DNA from 3 places in the Frankia sp. KB5 genome. Region 2 is predicted to be linked to each of the others. Evidence: riboswitches for the same ligand, from Rfam matches in the RefSeq annotation. Region 2 holds a riboswitch; each other region holds the start of a gene.

Region 1 (4,496 bases), on a different contig from region 2:
CCGTTCCGGACCAGTCGTTTCAGACCAGGTCATTGATGACGAGCGTCTGGTCCCGCCCGGGACCGACGCCGACCGCCGACACCGGGGCGCCGGAGAACTCCTCCAACGCCCTGATGTAGTCCTTCGCGGCGCCGGGCAGGTCGGCGAACGACCGGACGTCGGAGATGTCCTCGTGCCAGCCGGGCAGGTCGGTGTAGATCGGCTTGGCGTGGTGGAACTCGGTCTGGGTCATGGGCATCTCGTCAACCCGTTCGCCGCCGAGGTCGTAGCCGACGCAGATGGGCACCCGGTCGAAGCCCGACAGGACGTCCAGTTTGGTGAGGAAAAGGTCGGTCAGGCCGTTGACCCGCACCGCGTAGCGGGCGATTACGGCGTCGAACCAGCCGGTGCGCCGCGCCCGGCCGGTCGTCACGCCGAACTCCCCGCCGATGCGGCGCAGCTCCTCTCCGACCTTGTCGTCCAGTTCGGTGGGGAAGGGGCCGGCGCCGACCCGGGTCGTGTAGGCCTTGATGATGCCGATCACCCGACTGATCCTCGTCGGGCCGATGCCGGCGCCGGTGGCCGCGTAGCCGGCGGTCGGGTTCGATGACGTGACGAACGGGTAGGTGCCGTGGTCGACGTCGAGGAGGGTGCCCTGGGAGCCTTCGAGCAGCACGACCTTGCCCGCGCGCAGCGCCCGGTCGAGGATCAGACCGGTGTCGGCGATGTGGGGTTGCAGGCGTTTCGCGTAGTCGGCGTACTCCTCGACCACCTCGTCGAGCTCGATCCGGCGCCGGTTGTAGACCTTGGCCAGGACCTGGTTCTTCTCCCGTAGCACCAGTTCGAGCTTCWTGTGGAAGATGCCCGGGTCGAGGAGATCCTGCACTCTGATGCCCGTACGGGCAACCTTGTCGCCGTAGGTGGGACCGATGCCGCGACCGGTGGTACCGATCCGCGCCTTGCCCAGGTAACGCTCGATGACCCGGTCCAGCGCCCGGTGATGGGGCATGATCAGATGGGCGTTCGCGCTGATCAGGAGCCGGGAGACGTCGATGCCGCGGGCGGTGAGCCCGTCCATCTCGGCCAGCAGCACGCCCGGGTCGATGACGACCCCGTTGCCGATCACGGGAACGCAGTCGGCCCGCAGCATGCCACTGGGAATCAGGTGGAGCGCGTAACTCTCCGCCCCGATGACCACGGTGTGGCCGGCGTTGTTGCCACCCTGGTACCGGACGACGTAATCGACGGCGCCGCCCAGGAGGTCGGTCGCCTTTCCTTTTCCCTCGTCGCCCCACTGGGCACCGATGAGGACAAGAGCAGGCACCGGGCGAGGTTACTAGGGATGGCGGGGTCGTGGGGCCGGCTGCGGCATCCTCGCTGGTCTCCACCACCGACGCGGCCTGATGAACTCACTGTCAGGTGAAGCCGAGCTCACTGGCAGCGACGGAATCGCTGTCGGCCAGGAACGTCCGGCAGCGGGTGGCCTCCTCGGCCTCCCCGATGGCCGCGGCCGCCCGACCGAGAGCGGCGAGCGAACGCAGGAACCCGCGGTTGGGTTCGTGTGACCAGGGGATCGGCCCGTTGCCCTTCCAGCCCGAGCGGCGCAGGGCGTCGAGGCCGCGGTGATAGCCCGTGCGGGCGTAGGCATAGGCCTCGACGGGTCGTCCGCCGGTGAGCGCGAGCTCGGCGAGCGCGGCCCAAGGCACGCTGAACGCGGGCAGCCGGGCGGCGACGGCATCCGGCGGATCACCGGCGACCAGCGCATCGGTCGCGGCCGCGTCGGAGGGCAGGAGCGTCGGCGGCGGACCGGAGAGCAGGTTGGGCTTTCCCGAGGTGGACGGCGTCGTCATGAGTGCATCCTGCCCGACGACCGGCCGCACACGTCATGGAGGTCACCCCGGACGCGCTTGCCCTGCGCGCACGGTGACCGGTCGGTCAGGCCCTGACGCTGACGTTCCACAGATTCTGGCCGACGACCCCGGGTTGACCGTCGCTCACCCGGGTGAGGTACGAGTACAGCGCGGCGATGCCCTGCGACTGCGGTCCGAACTTGCCGTCGACGGTGAGTACGAAGCCCTTCTGACGCATCCTGTCCTGCCAGACGAAGGCGTCCGGGCGAACGTCGTCGCTGAGGGACGCGTCGAGGACCGTGCCCCTGAACGAGCCGTCCCCCATCTCCCGGCGGGCCCGGTCCAGCGTCATGGGGGGTTCCACCGGGGTGATGGCCTGCTGGATGACGTCACCGGAGCCGCCCGGGACACTGGCCGGGCCGTTGTTGGTCAGGCCCATCTTGACCGAGCAGGACGGCCATGGCTGCCAGCCCCGCTGGTTGTAGAGCTTCGCGGCCGCCTCGTCCTGCGTGGCGGGCGATGCCTGGTACGGGCGGCCGGAGTACCCGAGCCCYTGCCAGGTCTGGTCGTCGAACTGGTAGGCACCGGAGAAGCCGTTGCCGGTGTTGACCGCGTAGTTGCCGCCGGACTCGCATTGGCGGAGCTTGGCGAAGTCGTCGGAGGTGGCCGCGCCCGCCGGAGCCGCGGTGACCGCGAGGCCGCTGCCGACGATGGRCGTGACCGCGCCGGTGGTGCGCAGGATGCGACCGGCGGGCGATGGGGCCTGCGGTGCTCGATGTCTGCCGCCACGACGCCCAGAGGGCATGTCAGTCCAATCCCGTCGCCTGCGGGGTGAGCTGTCGGGTGCGGGCTGGGATGGCCCGGCCGGAGGATCCGACCCCGGGTGGGAACCGCTCTCCACCATGGGCCGGGACGCACCGGCTTTACCCCAAGGACGCCGCTTGCGGCGCCCGAAATGTGGGTCCCCCACTCCTGCCCGCTGTGGTCGATGTTCGTTCCGGCCGCTCGTACGGGGGCAGGACTCGGCGTCCGTCCGGGCGGCCTCGCCGACGAGGCGAGTGAGCGGCACTCTAGCGAGAACCGCTCATGGAGCGCAAACCGGGGTGGTCCGGAGTAACCAGTGAGGATCGCGCGAATCGTGCCACTTCCATACAGGTTCCGCAGGTGGCTCGCTGGTCCTGCTGTTCCTCGTCGGCCTTGCCGAAGATCGGCTCTGCCGAAGATCGGCCCTGCCGGAGGCCGGTCAGGGTGCGGTCCTGGTGATGCTGGTGGTGGGTTGTACGGGCCGGCCCGTACGGGCCGTCAACCGGAGATCGTCCGGAGACAGGTCGGGCCAGCCCGTCGTCGAGGTGAGATCCCCTGACCGGTGTCGCCGGGGTGGGATGTCCGGTTCCCGCGGCGGTCGTCCCTCCGCCACGGGGGCGGAGCGAATGGATCAGCTGATGGAGCTGATGGGGCTGATGGGGAGGATCAGCGGAAGGTGGCCCGCCAGGTCYCCGGGCCYACGATGCCGTCGACGGCGAGTCCCTTGGCGGCCTGCAGGGCGCGGGCGACTGCGGCGGAGCGTGGTCCGTAGRGGCCGTCGATCGTGATCGGATAGCCCAGATGGTTGACGCGGGCCTGCCAGGCCCGCACGTCGTCACGTACCTGCCTGGCCAGTGCGGTCGTCAGGTTACGGGTGAATACGGGGGTGCTCATGGAGATGGGGCTGACCGTCAGCTCGCGGCGTTCCGTCGTGCGCGAGGCCTGGCCCGAGGAGCTCGACGAGCCGCCCGCGAGCTGGTCGGCGCCCATCCCGCGGCCACAGGCCGGCCACTGGCCGAAGCCGGACCGTCGGGCGAGCTTGAGCGCGGCCTCGTCCTGGACGGCCGGGGAAGCCTGGTGCGGCAGACCGCCGTAGCCGAGGCTGTGCCAAGTGCTGGCGGAGAACTGGTAAGCGCCGTAGTACGCGTTGCCGGTGTTGGTCGTGTAGTCACCGCCGGACTCGCACTGCCGCAGGCCCGTCCAGGTGGTGGCCGCATCGGCCGGCTGGCTGAGCGCGAAGGTYCCGCCCACCGCCGCCGCGAGTACTGGTGCGACCACGAGGGCCCGGGCCCGGCTGCGGGTACCGGCGCGGCATTGTCGGCCACTGATACGTGCGTCGGACATGTCTTGTGGTCCTTCCCCACGCCTGCGAGGTGAGCTGTCGGATTRGGGCTGGGAACTGCCCGGCCGTGCCAGGGATCCCTGGAGACGGAAGCCGCACCGGAAATACCTTTCCGGGTGGTCGTCGCACATGGCTTCACCCCGAGAYCATCGAATCCTTTCGATACTCGGAGATGGGTCCCCCGTTCCTGCCGCCCGGTTCGAGAAATCGTCGGCCAGGGGCAGGATTCGGCGTGCCGCCCGACGAATGCCCGACGTTGTTGCCGGGCACGGCGAAAACCATAACCACGCCGCCCGGCGAGTCGCCAAGCATTGAATYGGGTGCGTGAAAAAGAGCACACTCGGCGCGCCTGCTTGAGTAGGAACTGGCGGCCTGGTATCGCGCGTGCGCGCCCGCTCATCAACCTGGCGGTACGGCGTGCGGAGGCATTTGTGCTCGGCCGATCACCCTGTTTGCCGATGGTCGACGATGAGCGGAGAGTCCCACATCAGGCCAGATGCGTGACATGTCGACAAAGGCGT
Region 2 (6,723 bases):
GGTCAACCGGCACAGCAGGGCGGTCGCTATCGAGCGGGGAACACAGCCCCGCGCGCCGCGGCAGGTGAGGCTCACGGCTGTCACCGCCTGCCGGGCGGCGAGCGCGGTGCCATAGTCGGCCGGGCGGGCGCCCGCGCCCACCCCCGTGAGCACCCGGCAGATGCGGGCCGGCGACTGGGTCGCGAGCACCCGCGCGATCCCCACGGCGACCAGCGCGCCGAGCCGACGAGCGAGGGACGGTTTCGCCTCCGGCCGCTCGACCACCATCGGCGCGGTCACCGGGCCCGCGTCCGGGGATCGCAGACCGCCTCGGTCTCGGGTGACCATCGGGACTCGGGCTCGGCCTCGATGAGGCCCACGTCCGCGAGTTGGGCGAGCAGACCCTCCACGTCGCGGCGCGCCGTCTCCGGGTCAACCTCGCTGGTCTCACACAGCCCGCGGACGGCGGCTGCCGTGTCACCGCCGTCGAGCAGGATCCGCAGCACCAGGTCACCCGAGGGGTTGAGGGTCCAGTATCGGCCGTTGTCGATATGGAGGAGCACCGCTCCGTACTGGGTCGGCGCCCGCACCACGTCAGGCCGCAGCGTCACCATGATCACTCACTCCTCCGGTAGCTCAGTCAGGGCCCCGCCGGCTCGCGAGCACCCGCAGCCACGCGTCCGCCGCGAACGTCGGTCGCAGCGCCTGGTGGCGATGACCAGGTACGGACGAAGATCGGCACGCCTGGCGCAGCGCGTCCGACTCGATCAGGCCGAGATCGGCCAACGGGCTGTCATCGCACAGCTTCACCAGGACGTCCTGGCTGGTGCGCAGGCCCTGATCCTCCTCGGCGGCGGTATCCGCCTTGGTCTCGCGGCGCAGGCATTCCTGCGGCACCAGCCGGCGCATGGCCTCCTGCAGTAGCGGTTTGTACTCCCACGGACCGGTGCGCTCTTCGGGCCGCACCGCCAGCACCGCCCGGACCACCCGCTCGTCGAGGAAGGGTGCGGCGAGCGGCGGGCCGACCGGATCGGCGAGCTGGTCGAACAACCGGAACACCGCCGCGCCAGCGCGGATGGCGAAGAGATCGGCGTGGCCGTCCCGGGTCTCGGCCAGCGGCCGGGCGCGCCGGACGGCCTCCGCGAACGCTCCGGCCAGCAAGTCGAGGGCCGTCGGCGTGAGCCAACCCGGGACCACAGGCGGAAAGGCCCAGTCGAGCGAGGCCAGGACGCCCGGGTGGGATCGGCCGGAACCGGCCGGACGGCGCGCGTGGCCGACCGTGGCACGGCGGGCCTGGTCGAGCGCATCGGCCATGTCGGCGAGGCAGTCCCGGTAGCCGCGCGGGCGCATCATTCGCAGGCACGCCATCCACGGCCAGCCCTCCTGCGCTCGGTGTCCGCGCAGGTCGTGCAGCGCCCGCCGGGGCCGGCGGCGCAACAACCGGGGGAGGTAGGCGGGACAGCCGTAGGCGACCTCGTCACCACCGAACCCGGTGAGGTGCACCCGCGGCCCGTACAGCGCGACCCGGTCAAGACCCGCGCGCAGCTTCGCCCGGTCGCCGATGCCGACGAACGGCCGGTCGAGCGGTTCGTCGGCGTCGGCGATGCCGTCGTAAACGAGGGGAAGCCCGGCGGCGGGCAGGATCTCGCGCGTGACGCCAGGGAGCGTGGCCGCGGCCCGCGCGGCGTCGTCGTCACCGGGATCGGGGGCGATCCCGGTGAGCGCGACCACGTCGGCGGGGCCGCGCGCGGCCAGGCAGCACACCGAGGTGGAGCTCAGTCCGCCCGACAGATCACAGCTCACTGTCCCGCCGCCGGCGACCCGCGCCGCCACGGCCTCGGCGAGAGCCGCCCGCAGGGTCGGCGCCCCCTCCGTGCGGGACCGCACCGGTGCCGGTCGACGCCACCACCGCAGGACGGTGGCCTTCTCGTCAGGGCCGACGAGAAGGTAGTGATCCGGGGGCAGCGCGTCGATCGACTCCCAGAGCACCAGGTCATCGAGCGGATGGGGCGGTGACGGGTCGAGCAGCGACAAAGCCAGCGCCGTCCGGTTCAGCGGGGCGCCCGTGAGCCGGGCAAGCACGTCGGCGCGGTCGGCGGCGACCAGGTGGCTGCCCAACCGGGCGGTGAAGACCCGCCGGGTTCCCGTCGGGCTGCCCTGGACGCGACGGTGGCTGTCGATTTCGGCGATCACGTGGTAGTCGCCGGCCACGGCGCGCGCGAGGTCGAGAGCGTGCACGTCACGGGCCGAGAGAAGCAGCCGCAGGAGCTGTCGCGCGTTGGTCGCGGCACACCCGATCAGGGCCAGCCGCGAGCGCCCGGCGACGGCACTGACCATGGCATCGTCCGGCCAGTTGCCGACGATCCACGGCCGCCCGGAGGCATACCGCAGCATGCGACGAGCCCCCGGCGGACGCACGACGGGATCACGGTCGGCCAGCACCAGAAACCAGCAGGACGGAATCGGGACCACCGCCACCCCGGCCGCCGTCACGCAAAACGCCGCCAGGAGTAGTCACGCCCCCAGCCCCAGCGGCCGTTCGTCACTGCGGCGAAGCTGCCGGCATCTTCCAGTCGCGGGGGGAGGTAGATAGCCTTCATCGTCTTCTCCTCAGCGGTTTCCGCGCGCCCTCGCCCCGGTGGCGTGCGCCCCGGTGGCGATACACGGCGGCGCCGCGCGCGTGGCCCGGGCGCCGGCCGGCTGGTCCAGCCCGTATGGTTGAAATTCCCCCGCCGGGTTCACTGGCGGTTCAGCTGACTTCCGGCGCACGACTCGGCCGGCACGGCCGTGGCATCAGGTGACCCACGAGTCCGGATTCAGTACATGCTGATGGGCACGCCGCAGTTCGACACCGGGCTCGATCCCGAGTTCGGTCACCAGCCGCCGGTAGACCGTCTGGTACTCGGCCAGTGCCTCGGCCCGCCGGCCGGTGTGTTCCAACGCAAGGATCAGCTGGGCCCAGAGACGTTCCCGGGTCGGATGTTCGACCGTGAGCGCCCGCAGGGTCGGCAGCACCCGGTCGTACTCGCCGAGGGCCAGGCGGGCGTCGATCAGGTCCTCGCACACCGCCCAGCGAGCCTCCTCCAGCCGGAGGACCTCCGCGCCCGCGATCTCCGCCGGGAGCTCGTCGAAGGCGTCCCCCCGCCACAGCGCGAGGGCGCCTTCGAAAAACCCGGCGGCGCGTTCCGGCGAGCCGGCGCGCACGGCGGCGCGGCCCTGCTCGGCGGCCGATTCGAACCGCTTAGCGTCGATCTCACCGGACGRGACGACCAGGCGGTACTCCCCCGGCCGGCTCTCGATGRGCCCGGGGCCGTTCCCCCCGGCTCCGGACGTGTCCAGGGGCGGCCGGAGGGTGTGCCGCAGCTCCGAGAGATAAGTCTTGATGTTGCCCCCGGCGGAGCGCGGCGGGGCATCCTGCCAGAGCGCGAGCCGCATCCCGTCCACACTCACCCACTGGCCGGCGTGCAGCAGCAGGGTCAGCAGCAGTATGCGCTTCTTGCGCTGGTCGATGCGGACCTGCTCGCCCGAGGATCGCCGCACCTCCAGCGGCCCCAGGACCGCGAACAGGAGACCGGCCCCGGTCACGGAGGATGCGTTCGGACTCGCCTCAGGTAGGTAGTCGTCGAGCATCGTGGCTCTCATCGATCGGGCCCCCGTTTCGGTTTTCCCGTGCGGGCCGGCTGGTCKCGTGCGGGCCGGCTGGTCCCGCCCGGGCCGATGCCGTCTCCCGACCCGGTGCTCCCGGCCGGGTGCTGGCCCGGTGGCTGAATACCCCCACCTCACCCCGGGTAGTCATCCGGTGCGTGCGGATATCGAGCAGCGCCCTCGGGCGGGTCGGGAACACCGGCCGGCGGCAGCGGAGCCCGGTCGGCGGGCCTCGATCAGAGTCAGATCCCGAGCTTCGCCCGCGTCTGCGGTCCGACGATCCCGTCAACCACCAGACCGTGCTTCAGCTGGAAGTCCTTGACCATGTGGTTGGTCTGGTACCCGAACTTCCCATCCACGCTGATCGGGTAYCCAAGGCTGGCGAGCCTCTTCTGGATCTGGTGGACGTCGAGGCGGAACCCGAGGCCGACGGCCAGCGACGGGTAGCGGGCCGCGGGTGCCACCACGGCCGCACGCACCGGGGCAGRCAGCGAGGAGTAGGAGATGTTCGTGAACCGCACGCCGCGCGAGACGGCCGCCGCCGCCGCCTGTCCCCGGGCCAGGTAGCGGTAGTGCAGGCCGTTGGTGTAGGCGCTCCAGGCGGTGATGCCCTGGCCTTCACAGACCTTCTTCGCCGCCCAGGCGTTGACGGCCGGGTCGTAGAGGTTGCGGTTACCCACCCAGCCGGCGTGGGCCCGCATGTTGATCTGCCACAGGCCGCGCGAGTCCTCGCCGTAGGTGGCGTGGGCGTAGGGGTTGCCGCCGGACTCCGCAAGAGCCACCGCGACCCAGGTGGCCAGCGGAACGCCGCGGCAGCCGGGCAGTCCCGCGTTCGCGGCCGCGCTGGCGATCGTCACATCGGGGACCGTGGTGGCGGCCCTGGCCGGGCTCGCGGTGGCGAACATGCCGGCGCCGGCGCCGATCACACCGACGGCGGCGACAACGGCGCCCCGGGTCCGGGTGGAACGTTTCCGATGCTTTCCCTTGGCCATTTCTTTGACATCTCATTTCGGTGTCGTCGAACACAGACGGGTGATCGAGGGGAGGGATGCCGCTCGAAGGAGGGCGAGCGGAGACGACCGCGCTGGAGAAGGGCAGCACCCAGTGCCGGTCTGCCGGTGCGCCGAGAGGCCGTCCGGGGACGACCGGGGACGACCGATCGACGCGCCCTGGGGATCCCGGGGTCGATGGGCTGAACAGCACGGCAGGCGGCCGTGGTCATTCCGTTCCAGGCCTGGRGGGCCCGGTGGACGGCAGGGGTCAGCCGACCACAGACGACGAGGCCGGGTGGCTTTCAGCCGAGCTGGTGGTATGGCGCGTCAGCGCGATCGGCCGGTACGGGCACCGACCGGATGGCACGTTCTCGCGAAGACGTCAGGGCGAGAACGGCGCCCCGTATGGCGGGGACGCACCGCGGGTCGCGCCGAACGGCGTCACGGTCCAGAAGACCGGAGCCGAGCGTTCCTGAAACACAGGCAACGTCGAGTCCTTCCCGTACGCCTGCGAGGTTAGCTGTCGGGTTCGGGCCGGGAAGCCCGGCCGTTTCCGCGGCGTGCGCGTAACGGCTTAACCCCAAGGGTGGCCCGCAACGAGCCACCCGGAGGAACGTGGTTCCCCCGCTTCTGCCCAAGATCTCTCGGAGGGAGCTGCGGACCGTGGACAGAACTCGGCGTCGGCCCGGAGCTGTTGATACCCCGCAACCGTAGCGAACTACAGACCGTAGTGACAAGTACGAGTTGTGCCGAATCTGGGCGCATGTTGGTCACGATGCGTGCATAACGCTGCGATGCCGCAACTCTCGGACATCAATAGCAGCTACCGGTAGCGACGCAGATCACCCGTCACGACCGGATCTTGGCGATATGGCCGGTCTGTCGAGACGGGGACCGGTGGCCACGAGGTCCGGTAGTCACCGGGACCGCCCGGCCGTCCGGCAACCCAACCCCGGCAACCACGGCAAGCGGGAAGCCTGGCCCGGGGGTCGGGTGGCGTGCGGACGGGTACGCAAACGCGAACGGCGCAGGCTTCGAGCCTGCGGCTCGAAGCCTGCGCCGTTGAAAAACGGACGATGCGGTACGGGACGGACGACTGACCCGCGGATTCGCGTGATTCGCGCCGGCACCCGCCGAGGAAACACCTGCTGAGCGGTTGGGCCTCCCGCGAAGGCACACCCCGATCGGACCGGCACGCGGGCGCGCCCGGCACCGGGCGAGATCAGTCGACCGACCGGTCCCGCTGCCGTTGCCGTGGGGCCAGCCGCGAGACACGGAGATTCTCGAGGAACAGCAGGATYTGCGCGCCGACCGCACGCCGGCCGGGGCCGGCGAGCACGCCATGCCCCCCGGGCAGCGACGCCAGCCGGGCCCGGCGCGCGGTCCGCGTCATCATGCGCGCCAGCGCAAGCGGGCTGACCTCGTCGCGCTCGGCATGGAGCAACAGGATCGGCAGGTCGGGAAGCGACCGTGGGATCGGTTGTCCCGGATCCTCGCCCGCGATCTTCCGGTACACCAGCGGRAGGTCGAGCAACACGAGGGCATCCGGCCGGACCGCTGGCGAACCGGCGCCGACCAACGCCCGCAGGGCCCCGCTGTCCGAACCCAGCAGGACGAACGGACCATCGGGGGCACGCGCCTCACCAAGGGCGAGGACGGTGTCTCTCCCATGGTCGAGAAACGTCACCTGATAGCCGTCGAGCGCGAGCCGGAAAGCTAGGCCCTCGAAATGTTCGGCGGATTCTCCACGACCGGGAAGAAGGACCACACTGGCTCTTCTCGAGTGGGTGGGATCACCACTGGGCCAGTAACGGGTTCCCGGCCCCCCCACATATCCACGGGGGCGCGGATGAAAGTATGACGACGAAACCATGGACGACACAGCATGCTCCGATCGGAAACCGTCCAGAGATGTACCCGGTACTGACCGGACATCGATACCGAGGCGGCTGGCGTCCACGCAGGCGATGACGATCTACGGACAGACCTATCGAGTGACCGTGAATCAGGAGAACGCCAGGGAGAACACCGAGAGCGAGGGAAATCCGAGGAGGCTAGTAAAGCACGTGAAGCGGCCGGGTCGGACAACCGGACGAGGCCGCTCGCA
Region 3 (4,494 bases), on a different contig from region 2:
GCTCATGACCCGCACCTCCGCTCGCGTCGTCACGTCGTCTCCCCGGGTCCGCCTGGGCCGCCGGGCCGGGAGGTGGCGCTCAACGTTCTATGCCGGGCATTCTCCAGGAATGTCACCGCCGCGGCGGTGACACCGCCAGGTCGGGGAGCACACCCGCCGAACGCCCGCGACGGCGTGCCGCGCGGCCCGGCAGCCGTGACGAGCGCGGTACCGTAGGCCTCCACTCCGCCGAGCATGGTGAGACTGGCATCGAGATCGTCGATGTTGATCAGGTGGCTCCCCGCCTTCGCCATGGGGCACCAGCGGTCTTCGGCCCGCGACCACCCGGCGGCGGGTGGAAGAACGATGCGCACCTGACCCTCCTGACGCCGGTGAGGAGCGGCCGGACCACATCAGGTCGGGCCGTGGGCCTGCCGGCCCTCAGGATAGGGCGCCGGGTCCCCGGAAACGGCCATGTCGAGGTATGCCCATGGCAGAGCTCCTCCGCCGAGTTCCCGCCGAGCTCTCGCCGAGCGCGCCCCGACACGCCGGTGTCGTCCGCCGTATACCGTGGTCACATGGTCATTCCCCGGGCGTGTACTGGTCGGTGGTCCTGATGGCCGGCGCCGCTCGCCGGGACAGCGGGATCGCCCGCGGCGGTCAGGGCGGTCGGGCCGCCAAGGCCGGTTCCCACCGCAAGGGGGCCTCCACGGGCAGRGGCGGTCACGGCCGCAAGGCGCTGGAGGGCCGTGGGGCCACTCCGCCCGCGCAGCTGCGCCCCGGCCATCCCGCCCAGCGTCGTGCGGCGGCGGCTGCGGCGGCCCGTTCCGCCTCGGCCGGAGCCGAGCGGGGTCGAGCGGCCGCCGGCCGGCGCGGGGATGGTGGCCGCGCCGTCGCAGCTGCGGCCACCACCGGGCCGAGCGCCGTGGGGGGTTCCGCGGGGGCCGGGCGCCCACGGRGGACCGAGGGCGACGAGCTGGTGGTCGGGCGCAACGCGGTGGTCGAGGCGCTGCGGGCCGGGGTACCGTCGTCGACCCTTTTCATCGCCGGCGGGCTGGACTTCGACGAGCGGCTCGCCGACGCCCGCCGGCTCGCCGGGCGGGCCGGGATCGCCGTGGCCGACGTCGGCCGCACGGATCTCGACCGGATGTGTGGCACCGCTCCGCATCAGGGTCTCGCCCTCGTGGTACCGCCGTTCCGGTATGCCCATCCGGATGATCTCCTCGCCCGCGCGCGCTCGTCCCCTCCGGGTCTGCTGGTGGCGTTGGACGGGGTCACCGATCCTCGCAACCTCGGGGCCGTGGTGCGCTCGGCCGCCGCCTTCGGTGCCCACGGCGTCGTCGTTCCGGAGCGTAGGGCCGCCGGCGTGACCGCCGCGGCCTGGAAGACCTCGGCGGGGGCTGCCGCCCGGCTGCCGGTGGCGCGCGCCACCAACCTCGCCCGCACGCTCGTCTCCTACGCGGCGGGCGGCCAGTTCGTTGTCGGTCTGGCCGCGGACAGTGAAGTGAGCATCGACGAGCTCACGATGGCGACCGACCCCCTCGTCCTGGTGATCGGTTCCGAGGGACGCGGGTTGTCCAGGCTGGTCGAGCAGCGCTGCGACGTGAGGGTCCGGATCCCCATGGCGGGTGCGGTGGAGTCCCTCAACGCGGGGGTGGCCGCCGGGATCACGCTGGCCGAGATCGCCCGCCGCCGTCGGATCGGCTGAGCCGGCCGATCGGTGGGTCCGCCGGGTCTCCGCCGGGCGGGGCCGCGGAAGTTGAGCTGGCCGACGTCGCCGTGACCGGGAAACCGTGACCGGGAAACGTAGCGCGCAGCCCCGTGTCCCGGACGGGACACGGGGCTGCTGACCGCGCGCCGATCAGTACCGGCCGGGCGCGGACGGTGAAGGCTGGCGCGGGAAGTCGGGCAGCTCAGATCTTGTGACCCCAGCACGGCTTCGAGGCGTACCAGGGGCTCGTCCCCTGCTGGGCGTACAGGATGCGGGCGCGCTGCCACTGCTCGGCGACGCTGGCGTGCTGCGGCAGACCCTTGCCGCCGACCCCGTGCCAGGTGCTGGGCAGAAACTGGAACAACCCGCCGGCGCCGATGGAGTTGACCGCGCGGGGGTTCCCCCCGGACTCACAAGGGATCACCTTGGAGAGGAAGTGGTCGGCGTTCGTCGACGCGCTGGCCGGTTGGGACAGCGCGAGGCCACCGCCGATCGAGGCCGCGAGAGTGGTGGCGGCGATCAAGGCCCGGGAACCGAGCCTGATGCGGTTGAGACCACGAGCGAGCGAACGAGCGTTGGACATTGAGTTGCCCTTCCCCACGCCTGCGAGGTGAGCTGTCGGGTTCGGGCTGGGAATGRCCGGCCGCGCATCGCGGCTTCACCCCGAGGACGTCTTTTATCGGCGCCCGGAATTGGTTCCCCCGCTCCTGCCAAAGGTTTGATTCTCGTCGAGCGGGGGCAGGATTCGGCGTGCCGCCCGACGCATGCCATCAGGTGACGGCACGGCAACGAACATAGCTGAGAGTGACCCGGGAAAAACAAGAGTACGTGAGGATGCACACAGTGCACCCCACTTACTTGTCCCGATCTTTTTAATGGTGTTTCGCGCCCGCGTMCGCGCCCGATCCTAGAGGTTGTTCAGTGGGCTGAAAATCCCCAGTTCGTGGCTGGGTCGTCACGCTGACGGTAAACAATAKGCGATGCGTGGGGAATCTGTTCCGCCGCGTGGCGATCGAGCCTCCACTACCCGCTGCCGGCAGTCTCTAACCAGGTTCCGAAAAAATCTGTGTCGACGTTCCGGCGGACCCGCACCTATCGCCTGCTTTCCGGACTATACGGCACGAGGGAACCATGTCATATGTCGGATCTAACAGTCCGTGTCGGACACCCGGTCCCGGCGCTGCGCCGTCGGCACGTGGGCACGTCGGCATGCCGACGTGCCGACGTGCCGCCCGCGGGGCGGGTGCGTTCGGGTTGGTCAGCGGTTGTAGGACCAGGCCGAGCCGGTACCCCGGTACTGCTCCACCGGGATCGGTGTGGTTCCGGCCCGCATCCGATCCGTGTAGAGCTGACCGTGCAGGTGATCGATCTCGTGAGCGACGAGCCGCGCCAGCCCCTGCCGATAGACGGTGATGTGCCGGTTGCCATCGATATCGGTGTGTTCGACGTGCAGCTCCAGCGGCCGGGGGACGAGGCCACGGACGTCGAAGAAGCTCAGGCAGCCCTCGTACTGCTCGTCGGTCTCTCGGGAGGTCTCGATGACGCTGGGGTTGAGCAGCGTGAGCGTGTCGCCGCCCGCGGTACGCACGATCGCCGCGGCGCGGTTGATGCCGACCTGCGGCGCGGCGATGCCCAGGCCCTTGCCGAAGGTGTGCAGGGCGGACACCCGTTCGAGGGCGGAGGACAGTTCGGCGARGACCCGGCGCGCGTCTTCGGCCTCGTTGGGCAGAGCGAACGGGCGGGCCGGCTGCCGCAGGATCGCCTCACCCTCCTGCACGATGCCGACGGCCGCCATCTGATCGCTGGGACGTGTTCCGGTCTCCGTGGCCGGATCACGTTCCGGCACGGTGGCCCGGAAGTTCCATTCCAGRCGGTAGCGGGCGTGCAGCGGCGGCTCGGTGGTCYACCAGGTGAAGATCCGCCGGTCGCCGGAGTCGGTGCGGGCGACTGCGGTCCGCAACGGGAAGGCATCGGCGGTCATCGACGTCTCCATGCCCCAGACCACGGGATCCAGCTCGGCCGGAAAGTCCAGCCGCACCGAGAGGAAACTCGTCGGTACCCGCACGGCACGCTGGAACCACGGCCCCCACTTCTCCCTGCTTACCTGGTAGCTGTAGTTGATCCACGCCGATTCGCCGGGATAGAGCGGAAATCGTCCTCGGCTGTTCTCGAAGAGCAGCCAGACCTCCTTGAGCGCGTCCCAGTCGGTCTTGACCTGCCAGGCCATCTGCTCGCCGCCACAGTGCGCGCTGAGCTGGAGGTCCTCCCAGCGCAGCGGATCGGATCGGTACAACCGCGCGGAGCGTTCCGGATCTCCCGGGAACCGGTCGACCGATATCCGCATCAGATACCGGGTTACCGGTTCGCTGCCGGCGTTGAGAAGACGTCTTCGCTGGTGGGCGACGTACATGCTGTCGTCGTAGCGGAGTTCGGCCCGGTCCTCCTCGACGACCAGGCCCCCCGGTCCGGGGGGGAGCCGGCCCGGGCTCTCGGCGACGACGGGGCCGGGGGCCGGGGCCGGGTCGACGGAGGGGGTCGCGACGTGGGCTACCGGCGTCGGGCCGGATCCGGCCGGAACCGTTGGCGGCCCGGGCGGCTCGCGCACGTCCCGTGCCGCCTCCCACGGCCGTGCGGCCAGGTGGAAATAACTGCCCGGGATGCGCAGCGCGTCGGTGATGCGTTCGATCAGGGAGAGCCGGGCGATGTGGTCCTCGCCCTGCATGATCCGGCTGACCCTGCTCTGGCTGAGCCCTTCCACCGGAGATGCGATGCGATTCTGGCTGGCACCGTCGTACTTCTTCATC

The links. Region 2 has a riboswitch for cyclic di-AMP ahead of KBI5_RS11055 (peptidoglycan-binding protein). Riboswitches for the same ligand answer to the same signal wherever they lie in the genome.
Region 1: linked by a shared signal. The riboswitch ahead of KBI5_RS09925 (transglycosylase family protein) and the one ahead of KBI5_RS11055 (peptidoglycan-binding protein) in region 2 are both predicted to bind cyclic di-AMP.
Region 3: linked by a shared signal. The riboswitch ahead of KBI5_RS14915 (transglycosylase family protein) and the one ahead of KBI5_RS11055 (peptidoglycan-binding protein) in region 2 are both predicted to bind cyclic di-AMP.

The regions. Positions count from the first base shown of each region.
Region 1 is NZ_MRUJ01000085.1:9,808-14,303, forward strand. Features, by position in the region: gene KBI5_RS09915 (adenylosuccinate synthase) at 20-1,303, opposite strand; gene KBI5_RS09920 (DUF3151 domain-containing protein) at 1,395-1,829, opposite strand; gene KBI5_RS09925 (transglycosylase family protein) at 1,915-2,634, opposite strand; cyclic di-AMP (ydaO/yuaA leader) riboswitch at 2,637-2,827, opposite strand; gene KBI5_RS09930 (transglycosylase family protein) at 3,300-3,977, opposite strand; cyclic di-AMP (ydaO/yuaA leader) riboswitch at 3,984-4,218, opposite strand.
Region 2 is NZ_MRUJ01000098.1:33,183-39,905, forward strand. Features, by position in the region: gene KBI5_RS11035 (lasso peptide biosynthesis B2 protein) at 1-279, opposite strand, end outside; gene KBI5_RS11040 (lasso peptide biosynthesis PqqD family chaperone) at 276-593, opposite strand; gene KBI5_RS11045 (asparagine synthase-related protein) at 616-2,472, opposite strand; gene KBI5_RS27785 (lasso RiPP family leader peptide-containing protein) at 2,469-2,579, opposite strand; gene KBI5_RS11050 (AfsR/SARP family transcriptional regulator) at 2,773-3,609, opposite strand; gene KBI5_RS11055 (peptidoglycan-binding protein) at 3,867-4,616, opposite strand; cyclic di-AMP (ydaO/yuaA leader) riboswitch at 5,108-5,306, opposite strand; gene KBI5_RS11065 (alpha/beta hydrolase) at 5,839-6,384, opposite strand.
Region 3 is NZ_MRUJ01000143.1:7,733-12,226, forward strand. Features, by position in the region: gene KBI5_RS14905 (hypothetical protein) at 30-353, opposite strand; gene rlmB (23S rRNA (guanosine(2251)-2'-O)-methyltransferase RlmB) at 596-1,687, shown strand; gene KBI5_RS14915 (transglycosylase family protein) at 1,893-2,273, opposite strand; cyclic di-AMP (ydaO/yuaA leader) riboswitch at 2,276-2,451, opposite strand; gene KBI5_RS14920 (peptide deformylase) at 2,949-4,494, opposite strand, start outside.